Regions from separate parts of the Labrenzia sp. THAF187b genome, predicted to be linked through region 1. Evidence: predicted binding sites of a transcription regulator. Region 1 holds the regulator's gene; the other holds the start of a gene.
The links. Region 1 encodes LexA, which represses DNA repair genes until DNA is damaged. Its sites were predicted from a motif close to TGTTCNNNNTGTGTTCNG; they were not measured.

Region 1 (9,177 bases):
ACATCGAACCGCTGACGATCTCCTTCGCCGTAAACGACATCCAGATCCTTTTCGACCCAGCTTTTCCGGAAGGTCTCCGCTTCCTGCGCCCAGCGCACGATGAAATCGTCAGCGCCCGGAATATAGGCAGCATTTGAATAGGCATCGTCCCAATCAAAAGTCGTCATCTCACTCATTCGAAATCCTCAGGCAAACGTCGAAACCAATTGGCGGCATCCTTGCACGATTTACCTAGAAAGCGGAACGGTCTGAATGCCAATCTCAACTTGTCAAACGGACAGCCATCAACCTAACGTCTGAAAAAACCAGTAGTCGGGAGGCAAACTTAGATGGTGGAGCGCTGTTCCAATCGCGTGGCAAATCTTGCGCATTTTCTGTCCAGGAACGCTGCCCGGTGGCCCTCAGGTCCCGCGGTTGTCCAGGATGGGGTCACCTTGAGCTGGTCACAAATCGATTCGCGTGTCTCCGCACTTGCCAAGGGCCTCCAATCGGAATTCGGAGTTTCCAAGGGCGACGGCTTGCTGGTCCAGGCCCAGAACTCGCACCAGATGATCGAGATCATGTTGGCCGCATTTCGTCTTGGAGCCATCTGGGTTCCCTGCAACTTCAGACAGGCTCCGGGGGAAACGGCCTATGCTGCGGAAAAAGCGAAGGCGAAGGTTTTCCTGTGTGACGCGGATTTTGGTGCTCAGGCCGAAGCAATACGAAACGCCAGAGTTCAGCTGTCAGGATGCATTACAATTGGAGCCAGCGACTTTGGCACAAGCTATGAGGATCTCCTCTCCCGTTACCAGGGACAGGTCCTGCCGAACGAGGCAGTGGACTATAACGATCCCTGTTGGCTGTTCTTCACCTCAGGGTCGACTGGCCGCCCGAAGGCAGTTGTCCTCAGTCACGGGCAGATCGGATTCGTTTGCGTCAACTACATGGCAGACCTGTTGCCGGGGACGACGGAGCGCGATGCGTCGCTGGTCATAGCTCCATTGTCGCACGGCGCAGGGTTGCAACTGATTGCCCAGCTATCAGTTGGTTCCACTCATGTTCTTTTGCCCGGAGGCGGCTTCAATCCCTCGACTGCATTCGAGTTGATCGAAAAACACAAGGTCAGCAATCTCTTCACTGTTCCCACAATCGTCAAACGCCTGGTGGAAGACCCTGCTGTCGATCAGCACGATCACTCGAGCCTTCGTCATGTCATTTATGCGGGGGCTCCCATGTACAGGGAGGACCAGAAGCTGGCTCTCCAGAAATTGGGGCACGTTCTGGTGCAATACTACGGACTTGGCGAGGTCACCGGAAACATCACCGTGCTACGGCCACAGGATCATTTTCTGGAGGATGGACCTGAGACACGCAGCGGCACATGCGGTACGGAGCGCACTGGTATAGAGGTTTCGATTCAGGACGAGGATGGCAATCATCTGCCCCCCAATGAAACGGGTGAAGTCTGCGTCATCGGTTCGGCAGTCTGTGCCGGCTATCTGGAAGACGAAGACGCCAACCAGAAGTCTTTCCGGAACGGCTGGTTCCGCACCGGAGACATCGGTCACATGGATGAACAGCGGTACCTCTTCCTGACAGGCCGAGCTTCGGACATGTACATTTCTGGCGGCTCCAACGTCTACCCGAAGGAAGTCGAGGAAGTGCTGCTTACACATCCGGATATTTCCGAGGTCGCAATTCTCGGCATTCCGGACCGGCAATGGGGTGAAGTCGGCCTTGCCGTTTGTGTCCCTGCCCCAGACAAGTCACCCGACCCACAGGAACTCAGCGACTATCTGAATGGCAAGATCGCCCGCTACAAGATGCCTGCACGTTATCTCTTCATTCCCGCAATGCCGACAAGCGCCTATGGCAAGATCACCAAGAAACTGGTGCGGGAGCATTTGACCGAGAAAGGCCTGTTGTGAGACGGCCCGCCCCCAGGTCTCTGTCCGACATTCGTCATCCCGGCCCTTCTGCCATCAATCGGCTCCCCCTTGCCAGATGTCAGGCGAATCCTTTGGAAATCTCCCTGGCAGAGCAAACTCCCTTGCTGGAGGCGCTGGGCCGTTTCGCCACGCACCAGGGACTGAGCTCCGCCGTTCTCGATCTTTCCGGGCTTATGCTCGAAGCGTTCGACTTCGTAATGCCTGCCTGTGCAATCGATGACCGACATGCAGCCTGGTACAGCGACACGCACTCCTCGAAAGGCGCAACACTGGAGTCCGCAGTTGCCATTCTCGGGATGCGAGATGGTGAATGGTTCGCTCATGTACACGCTTATTGGCACGAGGAAGAAGTCGAGCACCTTGGCCACTTACTGCCGCATACGCTGAAGGTTGCGCATCAGGGGGCCATCAAGGGGTACGGCCTGCAAGGCGCAGCGTTCGTGGCATCGCTGGATCCGGAAACCGAATTTACGTTGTTTCGTGTGCAACAGGATGACGAACAGTCACGGACAACCGACTACAATGCGCTCATCACCACACTCGCTCCGTTTGCCGACCTGACGGAAAGCATCCAAGAACTCGCAAAAGAGCTGAAAGCCCCCTCCTACGAAGTCTATGGACTGGGCAGTCTGGCCGGAGCAGCGTTCCGCGATGCCCAGCCGATGACAGGTCTGATTTCGGAGATACTCCTGTCTGCAAACGCTGGCGCGAAACCGGATCAAGAGCTTTGCGTCCCAATCCGCGCCGTTGATCTCGACGGTGGACTGCATCGGGGCATTCTTGCCTCTGGTGGAGCGCCGACTTTGATCACCTGTGAACTGCTGATCATGACCGGATCGAAGGACGACCTAAATCCGATATCGGAGACGGATTGAATACGGCACGTTGTTCGACGCCAAGAACAGTAAGAGAACATTTACCCTTGAAGAACACAATGAGAACAGGTACCATGTTCTTGATTTGTACCAGATGTTTTCTCGGTCAGGGGACGCCTACATGCTGACGCGCAAGCAGTACGAACTGCTCATGTTCATTCACGAAAGACTGAAAGAAACCGGTGTGCCGCCGTCTTTCGACGAAATGAAGGATGCGCTCGACCTGCGCTCCAAGTCCGGCATTCACCGCCTGATCACCGCGCTTGAAGAACGTGGCTTCATTCGACGCCTGCCGAACCGGGCCAGAGCCATGGAGGTTGTTCGTCTTCCGGACTCCATCGCACCCGGCCTGGGCGCTCCACGGCCAAGAGGCAGCTTCTCACCTGAAGTCATTGAAGGCTCACTCGGCAAACCGGAGCCGGAAAAAGCTGCACCGGTTCCGGTGTCCAGTGTTACTGAAATCCCCGTCATGGGCCGCATCGCAGCCGGCGTCCCCATCGAGGCCATTCAAACACACAGCCATTCCATCACAGTGCCGCAGGACCTGCTTGGTCGCGGCGAACACTACGCGCTGGAGGTTCGTGGCGATTCCATGATTGAGGCCGGCATTCTGGACGGTGATACCGTTCTTATCCGCCGGACCGACAGCGCCGACAGTGGCGACATCGTTGTCGCACTTGTGGACGATGAAGAAGCCACCTTGAAACGGCTGCGCAAGAAAGGCGCTTCCATCGCTCTTGAAGCAGCCAACCCGGCGTATGAAACCAGGATCTTCGGCCCCGGCCGCGTTCGTGTTCAGGGCCGCCTCGTTGCCCTGTTTCGTCAGTATTGACCAGTCACTCCTCTGCGCGCGCTTCGGCCACCGAGGCGCGCTCGGCTTGGCGCAAGCTGTCTCTTGTTACCGTTCCCTGCTGATGCCAGGGGCGCGGTGGATCAGGGATGGCAAACTTCAGTTTCTCGATTTTCAGATTTTCGTTTGGCGGATGGCCCGGTGCACTGGCACCGCTCGTAGCATCTGTGGCCTGGCTGAAATCACCGGGCGATAGCCAGATGGAGGCGGCACCACGTTCGGTGCGCGTTCCGTGATCCAGGACGAGGGCTACACCGCAGCTCTCCGGAGCGACAAGATCGGTCACGACCAAATCGGCATATCGGCAATCCAGCTGAAACGCTTCAAATGTCTTTGGCTGCGCGATTGCAAGAAAGGATCGCCTGCCGTCCAATCGTTCTGCGTCCTCTGAATTGACGTAGGCCCTGATGACACAACCGTCCCCATCGCAATTTCTTTGAGGCGATTTCATCTTGTGCGACAAGATCGCATCACTCCTCACTCCTTCCGACTGCAGCCAGAGATCACTTGCAAACGATCTCCCCCTTGCTGCGTAGCGCAAAGTTCCCGATTCATCGCGGGCAGCAATTCGAGAGCCGCTTGCGGCAATCTGGATATCCGGAGGCCGGCTGGTGAGTATAATCAATATTCCTGCGACAAGAGGCAGTCCGGCGAGCACACGCTTTCTGCCAGGCACCAACAATCCGGCAAATAATGCTGATAGCAACAGCAACGCAGCAGCCCCGTCGAGCCTTCCGGAAGTTCCGCTGCCGGCATCCAGGGTTGCGGTAAAGGAAGCAACCTTCAACAGAAGTGAAACGCCTAGAGACATGACAGCCAGAGGGAGAGCTGCAAGGCCGAAGGGCATCAGAACGAATGCAAGTACTCCCATCGGCATCACAACAAGTGAAAACACCGGCATTCCCAGCAAGTTGCCGACAAGGCCATAGGGCGCGATGCGGCTGAAGTGATGAGCTCCTATGATGCCGGTCGCCAGCCCTGCGACCAATGCGGTGACGAACAGCCCCGCAACCCACTTGCCTAGGTAAAGACAAGTCGCCATGCCCCATCCGGACACTCTTTCACCAGATGACAGGGAACGATCTCGCTGCCGCCACAGGTCATAAACGGCGACGAGGCAGATCACGGCAGCGAAGGACATCTGGAAGCCGGGAAAAAACAACCGCTCGGGAGCAATCAGCAAGAGCACGAGGCCGGCCAACGCCACGCTTCGCAGGGTCAGGCCGCGCCGCCCCACCAGAATTCCGACAAAGACAATCGCAATCATCAGGAACGAGCGTTGCGTCGCAACTGCACCACCGGACAGAAGCAGATAAATAACTGCAGCACCAAGAGCTGAAAGTGCAGCCCATTTGTGCACCGGCCACCTGAGCGTCAGGACAGGCACCAACGAAAAGAGCAGTAAGACCGCGCCATAGGCGCCGCCGGCAAAGAGCGCCATATGCAGTCCGGAAATTGCAAGAATGTGAGCCAGTCCGGCGGCCCGCAAAATCTCTTCATGCTCTTCGGTTATTCCGCTGCGGTCTCCAACCAGAAGAGCAACGATCAGTGCTGTTTCCGGCCCTTCCGAAAGATTGCCCCTGATACGCTCCGCGAGGTCTATTCGAAGCTTGGAAACGGCAACGGCCGGGCGAAATTCATTTCCAACGTCCTCAGTATCGATGACCTCGGGGGACCCGAAACTGAAACCCGTCGCTCCAATCTGCTGAAAGAAGGCCCGGAAGGAAAAATCGTATCCTCCTGGAAAGACGGGACCTGCAGGAGGAAACAGCCGCGCACTGACGCTCACGGTGCGCCCCACTTCAATGTCGCTTCCTGCCGGAACGCGCAAGCGCACCTTAACGGGGAACTCGCCTTCCTCGACAGGACGCCCATTGACCGTGGATACGGCCAGCACGATCCGGTGACCGGCTGCCCCGCTGTCAATCTCTTCTATGTAACCAACAAGATCCGTGTTCATCTGTTCGGCAAGGCGCGGCGCCGAAACATATGCCGTGCGAAGACTGGAGGCTGCCAGTCCGGCAAAGAATGCCAGGAGGAGAACGACGGAAACCGCCACCGTGCCTCGCTGCTTCACACGCCAGAGAACCGCGCTTACCAGCACGACCAGAAATCCCAACAGAACCCAGGAAGGTTCTTCGGGCAACGAAACGTAAACTCCAATTCCCGCGGCAAACGCGAAGGCACACCACAACAGCCCTTGCGAATCCCAAAGACGATCTGCTGACGCATTGTGAGCGGAATAAGTGTGACCAGCGCCCGCTAGCCTTGAACGTCGTTTCTCGCGTATTTCAGGCTTGAGCACGGCAGGTGATAAATCCTCGCGCTCAACATCAAGGGTTGCCGTTTTCGACCGGCCGGCAGAAATATCGAGCGGACCGGACCGTGACGTCACTTCAGCTCCTCGTTTTGGTCCAAGAAATGGCCGGAGCCCCTATTTAGCCTCGCCAAAGCCTGTGCTAAGACCGCGCCACCAATCCGGCGCGCTCCGCGCCGTCATACTGACAGAGACTTTCATAAAGCACCATGGCACAGAACATCGTCACGCGCTTCGCCCCGTCCCCGACCGGGTTCCTGCATATCGGCGGCGCCCGCACCGCGCTCTTCAACTGGCTCTTCGCACGTCATCACGGCGGCAAGATGCTGCTGCGGATCGAAGATACGGATCGGGCTCGCTCCACGCAGGAAGCGGTGGACGCATTGATTGACGGCCTGTCCTGGCTTGGGCTCGACTGGGACGGAGACCCGATCTCCCAGTTCTCCCGTGTTGAGCGCCACAAGGAAGTGGTCGAGGAAATGCTGGCCAACGGCACGGCCTATCGCTGCTATTGCACCCCGGAAGAGCTCGACGCCATGCGCGAGAAAGCCCGCGCCGAGGGCAAGCCGCCCCGCTATGACGGAACATGGCGCGAGCGAGACGCCTCCGAAGCCCCGGCCGGAGTTGACCCGGTCATCCGCATCAAGGCCCCTCAGGAAGGCGAGACGGTGGTCGACGATCTCGTTCAGGGTCGTGTCGTGATCCCGAACAAGGACCTTGATGACTTCGTACTGATGCGCTCCGACGGGACGCCGACTTACATGCACGCCGTTGTGGTGGACGATCACGACATGGGCATCACACACATCATCCGCGGCGTCGACCACTTGACGAATGCAGCCCGCCAGACGCTCATCTTCAAGGCTCTGGGATGGGATGTGCCGGCGATGGCGCATATTCCGCTCATTCACGGGCCGGACGGCGCAAAACTTTCCAAACGTCACGGTGCGACCGGCGCCGAAGCCTATCGCGAGATGGGCTATCTGCCGCAGGCCATGCGGAATTATCTGGCACGTCTCGGCTGGAGCCATGGTGACGAGGAAATCATTTCGCTCGAAGACATGATCAAGTGGTTCGGTTTCGACGCTGTCGGCCAGTCGGCTGCGCGTTTCGATTTCAAGAAACTTGAGAACCTCAATGGCCATTACATGCGCGCGACCGATGACGGCGAATTGCTGGGCCATTGGAAGGTCTATCTCGCACATGCCGAAGGCGGCGACCAGATTCTCGCCTGGCTTGCCGATGGTGACAACGAGAACACCGCGCTTGCAGCACTTCCCGGACTGAAGGAACGGGCCAAGACCCTGGTCGAACTGACGGAAAGCGCTTCCTACCTGTGGCGTCAGCGCCCGCTCGACACCGACGAAAAGGCCCAGAAGATCCTGGACGACGACGCCCGGGCGATCCTGAAGGATCTTCACGAAGTTCTTTCCAGCGCTTCTGACTGGAGCGCGGACCCGCTGGAAACTGCAGTAAAGGCCTACGCGGAAGACAAGGAATTGAAACTGGGCAAGGTGGCGCAGCCGCTACGGGCCGCGCTGACGGGCCGAGGCACGTCGCCCGGCATTTATGACGTCCTTATCGCTCTTGGCCGGGAAGAATCCCTTGCCAGAATTCAGGATCAGGCAGCCTGAGACAAAGCACTGCCGGATGCATTTTTAGGCAAAAGCCAAGCTTCCGGCAGTCGCTCTGGTTGGCGAAATCCGTCTTTGACCAAAGCGTTATATCGGCCAGCTTGCGGCAGTGCAGTAAATGGGCTACGCAAGACGCGAAAAAGTCTCCAGTGCTGGTCCGGCAACCGGAAACGGGACCCATCGCCAGAAGGGTCAAACCAGGACAGCACATCCGTTTAACGTAAAGGGGTTTCTGAATGGCCGACAACAACGCCAAGCTCAATGTCGGTGGTAACGACCACGCATTCGACGTTCTTGACGGATCCATCGGACCGTCGGTTGTGAACATCTCGTCCTTGTACAAGGACACGGGCATGTTCACCTACGACCCGGGCTTCACCTCCACCGCCTCCTGCGAGTCCAAGATCACCTATATTGATGGTGACGAAGGCACCCTGCTCTACCGCGGGTACCCGATCGAGCAGCTCGCAGACCACGGCGACTTCCTGGAGTCCTGCTATCTTCTGCTCTACGGCGAACTGCCGACGAAGACCCAGAAGGACGACTTCGTCAATCGTGTGACCTACCACACGATGATCCACGAACAGATGAACCGGTTCTTCTCCGGCTTCCGTCGCGACGCCCACCCGATGGCAGTCATGGTCGGCACGGTTGGGGCGCTGTCCGCCTTCTATCACGACTCGACCGACATCACCGATCCGCACCAGCGCATGGTTGCGTCCCTGCGCATGATCGCGAAGATGCCGACCATCGCCGCAATGGCTTACAAGTACCACGTTGGTCAGCCATTCGTTTATCCGCGCAACGACCTGAGCTATGCGGCAAACTTCCTGCACATGTGCTTTGCGGTCCCTTGCGAGGAATACAAGGTGAACCCGGTTCTGGCCCGCGCCATGGATCGCATCTTCATTCTTCACGCCGACCATGAGCAGAATGCATCGACCTCTACGGTTCGTCTGGCAGGTTCTTCGGGTGCAAATCCGTTTGCCTGTATCGCAGCCGGTATCGCTTGCCTCTGGGGGCCGGCACACGGCGGCGCCAACGAAGCAGCGCTCAACATGCTGTCGGAAATCGGCTCCGTGGACCGCATTCCGGAATATGTCGCTCGCGCCAAGGACAAGAACGATCCATTCCGTCTGATGGGCTTTGGTCACCGCGTCTACAAGAACTACGACCCGCGTGCGCGCATCATGCAGAAGACCACGCACGAAGTTCTCGGCGAGCTTGGCATCAAGGACGATCCGCTGCTGGACGTGGCAATGGAGCTCGAAAAAATCGCGCTCAACGACGAATATTTCGTCGAGAAGAAGCTGTACCCGAATATCGACTTCTATTCCGGCATCACGCTGCGCGCGCTTGGCTTCCCGACCACGATGTTTACCGTTCTGTTCGCTCTGGCCCGTACCGTAGGCTGGATCGCCCAGTGGAAGGAAATGGTGGAAGATCCGTCCCAGCGCATCGGCCGTCCGCGCCAGCTCTACACTGGTGAGAAACTGCGCGACTACACGCCGATCGACCAGCGCCGTTAAGACAGCACACAGACAAGCGTCTGGAATTTGCAGCAGCATTT
Region 2 (9,177 bases), 280 kb from region 1:
ACTGCAGAACCCACTTCCGGAAGGACGGTGAGCGACATGTCTTTCAATGCAGGACGTGCCGTGTCGAATGCGGTCAGAACGACCGGAGCCTGTGGCAGGCTATCGCTTTCGGTGCTCGGGGCATCCGTCGATTCAACGGGCTGGACATCAGGCTTCACCTCGGCGGACTTGATCTCCGACAGTTCAGCCAGCGAAACCTTCTTCCAGCTGTCGGCCGTGTAATTGAGGTAGCGCGGCGCAGAGACCTTTGCGGTAACAACCTTCTTGCGAAGATCCTGCTGGCGCTCACGCTCCTGCTGCCGGCGATGCGCTTCCGGATTGAACAGACGCTGGAACAACCCCTGCGCGGAAGCAGGCTCAACCGAGACCAAGTTAAAACCGGAAAAAAGCACCGTTGCCATCAAGCCAGCCCTGAGGGACGTCCCCAGGACAGAACGTTTCGGTTTTTTCCTGGTACATTCGCTCAGTGCCATTGCATTCGCTCGCATTGTCTAAACCCGCTTATTTTAAATCTTTTCGAACCTGACGCCTTGCCCAAGTCACCAGGGTTTTATTGCTTCCCTGCAAGGATCGAAGGCTGTTCGGCATATCCGCCGAGGATGTTCTTCATCCGAGCGTGATATGGCAACGCAGTTACCGAGCATCCGGTCCCGCGACCCGATTCCCGGAAACTGCGCCCGTAAACCGTTTGATACTATAACAGGGTTCATCAGATGGTTAAGGGGCGCCGTCTTACACAGGTTTGAAATCAGTCGACTGTGACGATTATGCCTCGTTGCTGACAGTACAACTGCCCACCATCACGGTGCCAGAAACGGCAGAACTGCAGCCGTTTGGAAAAACAACCTGGCGTGATTGGCATCACGCCGCCTACTTCGTCAAAGGGGTATCTACGGCTTCACGAGTACGTGAGACATTACCGGAGAGCCAAATGCCGTTTCAATTCAATGTTGGTGACCATTCGTCACCGATCTGGAAATACACAAGTTTCAACTCTTCCCAGTATTCAAAGCTGAAATGGGCCAGAAACAAGCTTTTCAAGATGGTCAAGAACAACCCGGGATGTAATGCCTATTTCCGGACGCTGCCCAAGGGGCGAAGCTTGTCGGACATGATCAGCGACAGCTCGATTTGGGTGAATTACGGACCGACCATTTCACCGCTACATGGGGAAATCCACGTTCCTTCCGGGGAAATCGCGGTTGGTGACCGGGCTTTTAAAATGGGCAGGTGGATGGTGCTGGCCACCATCATTCATGAATTCGCGCATCACAACGGCGCCCCGATTACGGGTGGCGACACACGCGCAGAAGAAGCCGTCTATCACTGCGGTCTCGGCAGTGCGAAGGAATATTACGACGGCGTCGATGACCCGAGCACGCCTTACGACCCAAACGTCGGCGGTTGATCAACATACCCTGGTGCGCGGCCCCAAAGCATGGGACCGCACCCGGTAGGGCAGAAAAAGATCAGAACGGAATTTCGTCGTCCATGGGGCCGCCACCGCCGCCGGACGGACCGCCGTAACCGCCACCGCTGCTGGATCCGCCGCCGTAGCCACCACCGAAATTCCCACCGGAACCGGAACCACCGCCGCCGAAGCCACCTCCGCCGCCTTGTGAGTCATTGCCGTAATCGGGAAGACCGCCGGATGCACCGCCACCTTCGCCGCGGCCGTCAAGCATGGTCAGGTTGGAGTTGAAGCCCTGCAGCACGATCTCGGTGGAGTACCGGTCCTGACCGGACTGATCCTGCCATTTGCGGGTCTGAAGCTGGCCTTCGAGATAAACCTTTGATCCCTTGCGCAGGTATTGCTCCGCAACTTTGCAAAGACCGTCGTTGAAGATCACGACACGGTGCCACTCCGTCTTTTCTCGGCGCTCACCGGTGTTTCGGTCGCGCCAGGATTCCGACGTCGCAATCCGGAGATTGGCGATCGGGCGGCCATCCTGCGTACGGCGGATTTCCGGGTCTGCTCCCAGATTGCCGACCAAAATTACTTTGTTGACGCTGCCCGCCATACTGAACTCCTGTTTGTTTTTCGTTGACCCCGCCGACGATGTTCGTGTGCTTCTCCGGCACGTGTCGATAAACGGTCAACGTTGCAAGCTTTGCTGCTAGAAACCAGAACCCTAACGGCACGCCAACAGCTTCGCCGCTATTTTCGCCAGGCTTCACTCATTTTCCACAAGGCAGCTCACAAACTGCCGCCTGGTTCATCCGCCTAAAATTCGAGCAAAGTCGACAGACACAATCCTTGATTGCGCCAAGTTACAATTTGCTCCACTTTTGTTCCAATCAAGCCCCGATTTTTCTGTCAGGACATTATCTCATGAACTGCGAGGTTTCGGTCACCTATTTCTGCTCGGCTCCTGACGCGGCAATCGTTAATGTACTTGTTTTGTTCTTATCATTTCTGTAAAAGCGATTCAATCAGGCATCGCATCGACAAGTGCCTCAGGCACGATATTGAAAATGCCTCACTGGAAGCTCCGCCCGAAACTGCTATATCGGGGCAAACAGACATCATCGGCAATGGACCATCTTAGCGTATGCGCGAGCAACAATCGGCTTTGGGCGACGCATGCGGTCAGGAAGAACGACAATGAAGACAGCCAAGGGATCGCAGTCGGAAGTAGCCTGGAAGGCGGACCCAACACGGGTCATCAGCATCCGTGGCGCACGCGAGCATAACCTCAAGGGCGTCGACCTGGACCTGCCCCGCGACAAGTTGATTGTCATGACCGGCCTGTCTGGCTCAGGCAAGTCGTCACTCGCCTTCGACACCATATATGCAGAAGGACAGCGGCGGTACGTGGAAAGCCTGTCCGCCTACGCACGTCAGTTCCTGGAAATGATGCAGAAACCGGACGTCGACCAGATCGACGGACTGTCGCCGGCAATCTCCATCGAACAGAAGACCACGTCCCGCAATCCGCGCTCCACGGTCGGAACGGTTACGGAAATCTACGATTACATGCGCCTTTTGTTTGCGCGTGTCGGCGTTCCCTATTCCCCAGCCACTGGCCTGCCGATCGAAAGCCAGACCGTCAGCCAGATGGTCGATCGTATTCTGGAGCTGGAAGAAGGTGCCCGACTCTACCTGCTCGCGCCGATGGTTCGCGGCCGCAAGGGCGAGTACCGCAAGGAACTTGCCGAGCTGATGAAAAAGGGTTTCCAGCGCGTCAAGATCGACGGAACATTCCATGAGATTTCCGAGGCCCCTGCCCTCGACAAGAAATTCAAGCACGATATCGACGTCGTCGTAGACCGTATCGTCGTGCGTGACGATATCTCCGGTCGGCTTGCCGATTCACTGGAAACGGCGCTGAAACTTGCTGATGGCATTGCAATTGCCGAATTTGCCGACAAGACCGACGAGAACGGCAACCCGGAACGGCTGATCTTTTCCGAAAAATTTGCCTGCCCGGTATCAGGCTTCACCATTCCGGAGATCGAGCCGCGCCTTTTCTCGTTCAACAATCCTTTCGGTGCCTGCCCCACTTGTGACGGCCTTGGAACGACACTCGCCTTCGAGGAGGACCTGGTTGTTCCTGACCACTCGCTTTCCCTGCGCGAAGGAGCTGTCCTGCCCTGGGCGAAGACAGGATCGACTTCACCTTATTATGCCCAGACGCTGGAAGCACTCTGCAGTCATTTCAAGGTTTCCATGGCAACGCCCTGGAAGGATCTTCCTTCGGAAGTGCGCGAGGCAATCCTTCATGGAACCGGCAATGCGAAGATTGAATTCGTCTATGATGACGGCGTCCGCAGCTACCGGACAGAGAAGACCTTTGAAGGTGTAATCGGCAATATCGAACGGCGCTGGCGCGAGACGGAATCCACCTGGGTTCGCGAGGAACTGGCAAGGTTTCAATCCGATCATGCCTGCCCGGCTTGCAGCGGGTTCCGTCTGAAGCCGGAAGCGCTTGCCGTCAAGATCGCCGGCAGGCATATCGGTCAGATCACCGAACATTCCATTCGCGATGCAAGTCTCTGGTTTGAAGCCCTGCCGGAGCAACTAAACGACAAACAGAGCGAAATCGCAGGCCGCATCCTGAAGGAAATTCGCGAGCGGCTGAAGTTCCTGAATGACGTTGGCCTTGAATATCTCACCTTGTCCCGGTCTTCCGGAACACTGTCAGGCGGCGAAAGCCAGCGTATCCGCCTCGCCTCGCAGATCGGCTCGGGGCTGACCGGAGTTCTTTATGTACTGGATGAGCCGTCCATCGGCCTTCATCAGCGCGACAACGCCCGTCTTCTGGAAACGCTGAAACACCTGCGCGACCTCGGCAATACGGTGATCGTGGTCGAGCATGACGAAGACGCGGTGCTGACTGCCGATTACGTTGTCGACGTCGGACCAGGAGCGGGTGTCCATGGCGGGCAGATCGTCGCCAAGGGCACTCCCTCCGAAATCATGGCCAATCCCAATTCGTTGACGGGGCAGTACCTGTCTGGCTCCATGATGGTTTCGCGCAACGACGAGCGCAGAAAAATCAACAAGAAGCGGAAGATCTCCGTTCGCGGCGCCCGCGGCAACAATCTGAAGGACATTGACGTTGACGTGCCGCTCAGCACATTTACCTGTGTCACCGGTGTGTCGGGTGGCGGCAAGTCCACGTTCCTGATCGATACGCTCTACAAGGCTGCGGCTCGTCGCCTCAATGGCGCGCGGGACAACCCTGCCCCGCACGATCGCATCGAAGGCCTGGAAGTGCTCGACAAGGTGATCGACATCGATCAGTCACCGATCGGCCGGACACCCAGATCCAACCCGGCGACCTACACCGGTGCCTTTACCCCGATCCGTGAATGGTTCGCCGGCATGCCTGAAGCCAAGGCCAGAGGCTATCAGCCCGGTCGGTTCTCTTTCAACGTCAAGGGAGGCCGCTGCGAAGCCTGTCAGGGCGACGGCGTCATAAAGATCGAAATGCACTTCCTGCCGGACGTCTACGTCACTTGCGACGTATGCAAAGGCAAACGGTACAATCGGGAAACGCTCGAGGTCGAGTTCAAGGGCAAGTCGATTGCCGACGTGCTCGACATGACCGTGGATGAAGCCGCCGTGTTCTTCTCCGCAGTTCCTGCAGTGCGCGACAAGATGGAGACCCTGGCACGTGTCGGTCTCGGCTACATCAAGGTCGGCCAACAGGCGACCACGCTTTCAGGTGGTGAAGCGCAGCGCGTAAAGCTTGCGAAGGAACTCTCCAAGCGCTCGACGGGGCGTACGCTATACATTCTGGATGAACCCACGACAGGCCTGCATTTTCACGACGTCGCAAAACTGCTGGAAGTGCTGCACGAACTGGTTGATCAAGGCAACACGGTTCTGGTGATCGAGCACAATCTCGAAGTCATCAAGACGGCAGACTGGATTATCGATCTGGGACCGGAAGGAGGCGACGGTGGCGGTACGGTGGTTGCAACCGGACGCCCTGAAGACGTTGCCGAGGTTTCGGAAAGCTACACGGGACAATTCCTGCAGGAACTGCTGCAGCGACGTCCGCAACGGGCGCACGACGCTGCGGAATAAGTCTTAACCAGTCTCCAGTTACGTGACGACAGGCACGTGTGCACCGCACACATGCCTTTTTCATTTGTATTTCCGCACGTTCCACGAATCATCCCGATTCTGGCTGCGCAAGCTTTGCTGCATTGCATCAAACGCATGTCAGGCATGCAGAGATGGCACTTCTTTTATTTCGAGTGGTGAAATATATCATTGGACAACAACGGCGCGGAACGCACACGCGTTTCGATAATTAAGGAATAAGAAGATGTTTGACACCGTGCGCCAAAAGTACAGCAACTGGGTAAGCTACCGCCGTGCGGTTGACGAATTGTCCCGCCTTTCGGCCCGTGAGCTTGCTGACCTCGGCATCTGCCGCAGCGACATCAAATTTGTCGCACGTCGTCAGATTGGCTGAATGAAATAAAGAGATCGCGTCCCTAGGCATCCTCCTCCCAGCCGACGGGCGTGTGACACGCAGGGCATCCTCCTCCCAGCCCTGTCACGTCGAAACGTCGCCCGCCAGCACCTCCTCCCGCTGGCGGGCGTTCGTTTTTCTGGCGTCCTGAATTCCTCCCATGCCTGTCTGGTCAGGCAAGAGACACCTCAAAATTCTGACGCTCCAACGCCAAGTGCGACATCCGGATGTGTTCAACTTTCTCCAAGTCGATGTCTCTTCTCTTGCGGTGAAAGCTCGTTCATTCCTCCAAGCGAAGCGATCCCAGTGCGAACGCCCAAGCGATGCGGGTCGGCACAAAAAGGTGTCCACAAGCTGGGTCGTTACCCGAGATGGAATCGCATTCAGATAAATGATTGTCTTCGCTTGTTGCGATGCCGTGTTTTCGAATGGGCCGGTATATCGACAACCTGTTTTACAAACTCGACCGTCTTCTCCGTCTATCGCCGCCAGCCTTCCGTCAGCGCAGATCACTTGTGCGTGCCAGGTCAGTTCAGAGTTTTCAGGCGACACCAAATGACGGACTGATCCGTAAAAAGGAACCGTCCGGACGGCATTTTCATTTCGCACCTGCGAACACTCAAATCATGGCAGCTATGCGAGACATGCGGGCCGTTATGCCATTTCAACCCCATTAAGGCTTTTTTAATCTGCATTTTTTGCATATCAGCTTCGCGATTTCCCCTCTACCTCGCACTGCACAAAACACCTATCTTCCAGCCTGTAAGAGATGAACGGGCCAGACGCCGATCCGCGGTGCCATGGCCATGAGATAGCGAAAGGCCTAAACCATGATCGATACTGTTGTTCGCAAATTCAATAACTGGAAACGCTTCCGTCAGACCTATGACGAGCTGTCCAACCTGTCCAACCGCGAACTGGACGACCTGGGCATTGCCCGCTCCGACATCGCCCGCTACGCGCGCATGTCTGCGAAATAACAAAGCTTCGCGGTCAGAAGGTATCCTCCTCCCAACCTGATGACCGCATCTTCCGCGCTCCATGCGTGGAACTCCAAAAGCGCCTGCCGGTACCTCCTCCCACCGGCGGGCGTTTTTTTTGTTTTGTCGGCAATCATATCGGCGCCTGACTTCAGACCATTCGGTCACATCGATATGGCGCACATTGCGGTCGCCCGACTTTGCCTGTAATCAGGGCGGCAAAGCAATTGTCCGGATCCACCTTGCCGCAAGTCGGTGACGAAAGGCGGCCGGAACAGGTCCCAGGGACACAAAATGACCCCCATCCATATCATTGGCGGCGGCCTTGCCGGTTCAGAGGCTGCCTGGCAGATCGCACAAGCCGGATTGCCCGTCGTCCTCCACGAAATGCGCCCTGTCCGCAAAACGGATGCTCATCAGACCGAAGGTCTTGCCGAACTGGTCTGCTCGAACTCTTTTCGTTCAGACGATTCCGAGCAAAACGCCGTTGGCCTGATACATCATGAACTGCGTCAGCTCGGTTCGCTCATCATGTCTTGCGCTGATGCTCATCAGGTACCTGCCGGCAGTGCACTTGCCGTGGATCGGGACGGATTCTCGAACGCCGTCACGACCGCGCTTCAAAATCATCCGAATGTGACGATCTCGCGTGAAGAAGTCGCGGGTCTGCCCCCCTCTGAATGGGAAAAGGTCATCATTGCAACGGGACCGCTGACCTCACCGGCTCTCTCGGCAGCAATCCTGGAAAGAAGCGGGGAAGATGCTCTTGCATTCTTCGACGCTATTGCACCGATCGTCCATTTCGAAAGTGTCGATCTTTCCAAGGCCTGGTTCCAGTCCCGCTATGACAAGGTTGGGCCTGGTGGAACTGGCAAGGACTATCTCAACTGCCCGCTGGACAAGGTGCAATACGAGGCCTTTATCGATGCGCTTCTTGAAGGTGAAACAGCGGACTTCAAGGAATGGGAAGAAAACACGCCCTACTTTGATGGTTGCCTGCCAATTGAAGTCATGGCTGCCCGCGGCCGCGAAACACTTCGGCATGGCCCGATGAAACCCATGGGCCTGACCAACGCGCATAATCCGGAGGTGAAGGCCTACGCGGTTGTGCAACTGCGTCAGGACAATGCACTCGGCACGCTCTACAACATGGTCGGTTTCCAGACAAAGCTGAAATACGGTGCCCAGGCCGACATTTTCCGCATGATTCCAGGCCTTGAAAACGCACAATTTGCCCGTCTTGGCGGACTTCACCGCAATACCTTCCTGAACTCTCCTAAGGTTCTAGATGGAACCTTACGGCTCAAAGCCGATCCTCGGCTGCGGTTTGCCGGTCAGATCACCGGCTGTGAAGGCTATGTGGAATCGGCGAGCGTCGGCTGCCTTGCCGGACTGTTTGCAGTCCTTGAAGCCCGCGGTCAGGAGATCGTCCCACCACCTGCGACGACTGCCATGGGTGTGCTGCTCGGTCATATTACCGGCGGACACATCACACGGGACGAAGGTGCCGGCAAACCGGGCTCCTTCCAGCCGATGAATGTCAATTTCGGCCTGTTCCCCGAAGTGGACGCACCAACCAAGGATGAAAACGGCAAGCGACTGAAAGGCAAGGACAAGACCCGTGCCAAGAAACTTGCGATGACCAATCGGGCGAAGACCGACTTCTCGGACTGGCAGGCCAAGTTGGACCTTGTGAAACAGGCTGCAGAGTAATCAGTACCGATTGGCCCAATGATCAGGCATGTGCGGCCGGATCGAGTGCATTCTTGATAATTTGCAAACAGGTGCTTTTTCTCGCGGGAAAGCGCCTGTTCGCGTGTCTGGAAATCAGCCCATACGGGATCAGATGGCCTTCAGTACGTTCCCGGACGCTCGCCAGAGTATCCATTGCCGCCTGAGTTGAGACATCTCCGCGACCTGCTTCAACGGATCCAGTTCTTGCCGTTCCAGTTTTTTCAGGAATGGCTCCACAAGAACCAGTGGCAGGTAGGCTGCCTCACAGGCGGTTGGTACATCCTCCGACGCCTGACGCACACGGCCGAGGTGATGGCGGACATGGCCGCGCATTTCAGCAAGCACTGCCCGAAGTTCAGCCGTCGTTTCGCCTCGAAACACTGGCTGGACGTCAAGGTTGTGCCGGTCACAGACGTCCTTCGGCAAATACATCTGCTGCCGCGATGCATGCCATGGAAGTGCGCGCATCAAACCGGTCAGCGCATACGCCACGCCGGCGTGCCCCGCGGCCGTTGCCGTGCCTGCCTCCTTGC

Region 2: the regulator LexA is predicted to act here: its motif matches at 2,280-2,297, upstream of FIV03_RS20895 (single-stranded DNA-binding protein).

The regions. Positions count from the first base shown of each region.
Region 1 is NZ_CP045344.1:4,250,777-4,259,953, reverse strand. It holds gene FIV03_RS19625 (alpha/beta hydrolase) at 1-176, opposite strand, end outside; gene FIV03_RS19620 (acyl-CoA synthetase) at 330-1,910, shown strand; gene FIV03_RS19615 (hypothetical protein) at 2,003-2,806, shown strand; gene lexA (transcriptional repressor LexA) at 2,928-3,638, shown strand; gene FIV03_RS19605 (ComEC/Rec2 family competence protein) at 3,643-5,802, opposite strand; gene gltX (glutamate--tRNA ligase) at 6,183-7,607, shown strand; gene gltA (citrate synthase) at 7,844-9,136, shown strand.
Region 2 is NZ_CP045344.1:4,532,199-4,541,375, forward strand. It holds gene FIV03_RS20885 (L,D-transpeptidase family protein) at 1-401, opposite strand, end outside; gene FIV03_RS20890 (hypothetical protein) at 932-1,408, shown strand; gene FIV03_RS20895 (single-stranded DNA-binding protein) at 1,470-2,021, opposite strand; gene uvrA (excinuclease ABC subunit UvrA) at 2,606-5,536, shown strand; gene FIV03_RS20905 (DUF1127 domain-containing protein) at 5,781-5,930, shown strand; gene FIV03_RS20910 (DUF1127 domain-containing protein) at 6,761-6,910, shown strand; gene trmFO (methylenetetrahydrofolate--tRNA-(uracil(54)-C(5))-methyltransferase (FADH(2)-oxidizing) TrmFO) at 7,205-8,623, shown strand; gene FIV03_RS20920 (phytoene/squalene synthase family protein) at 8,753-9,177, opposite strand, start outside.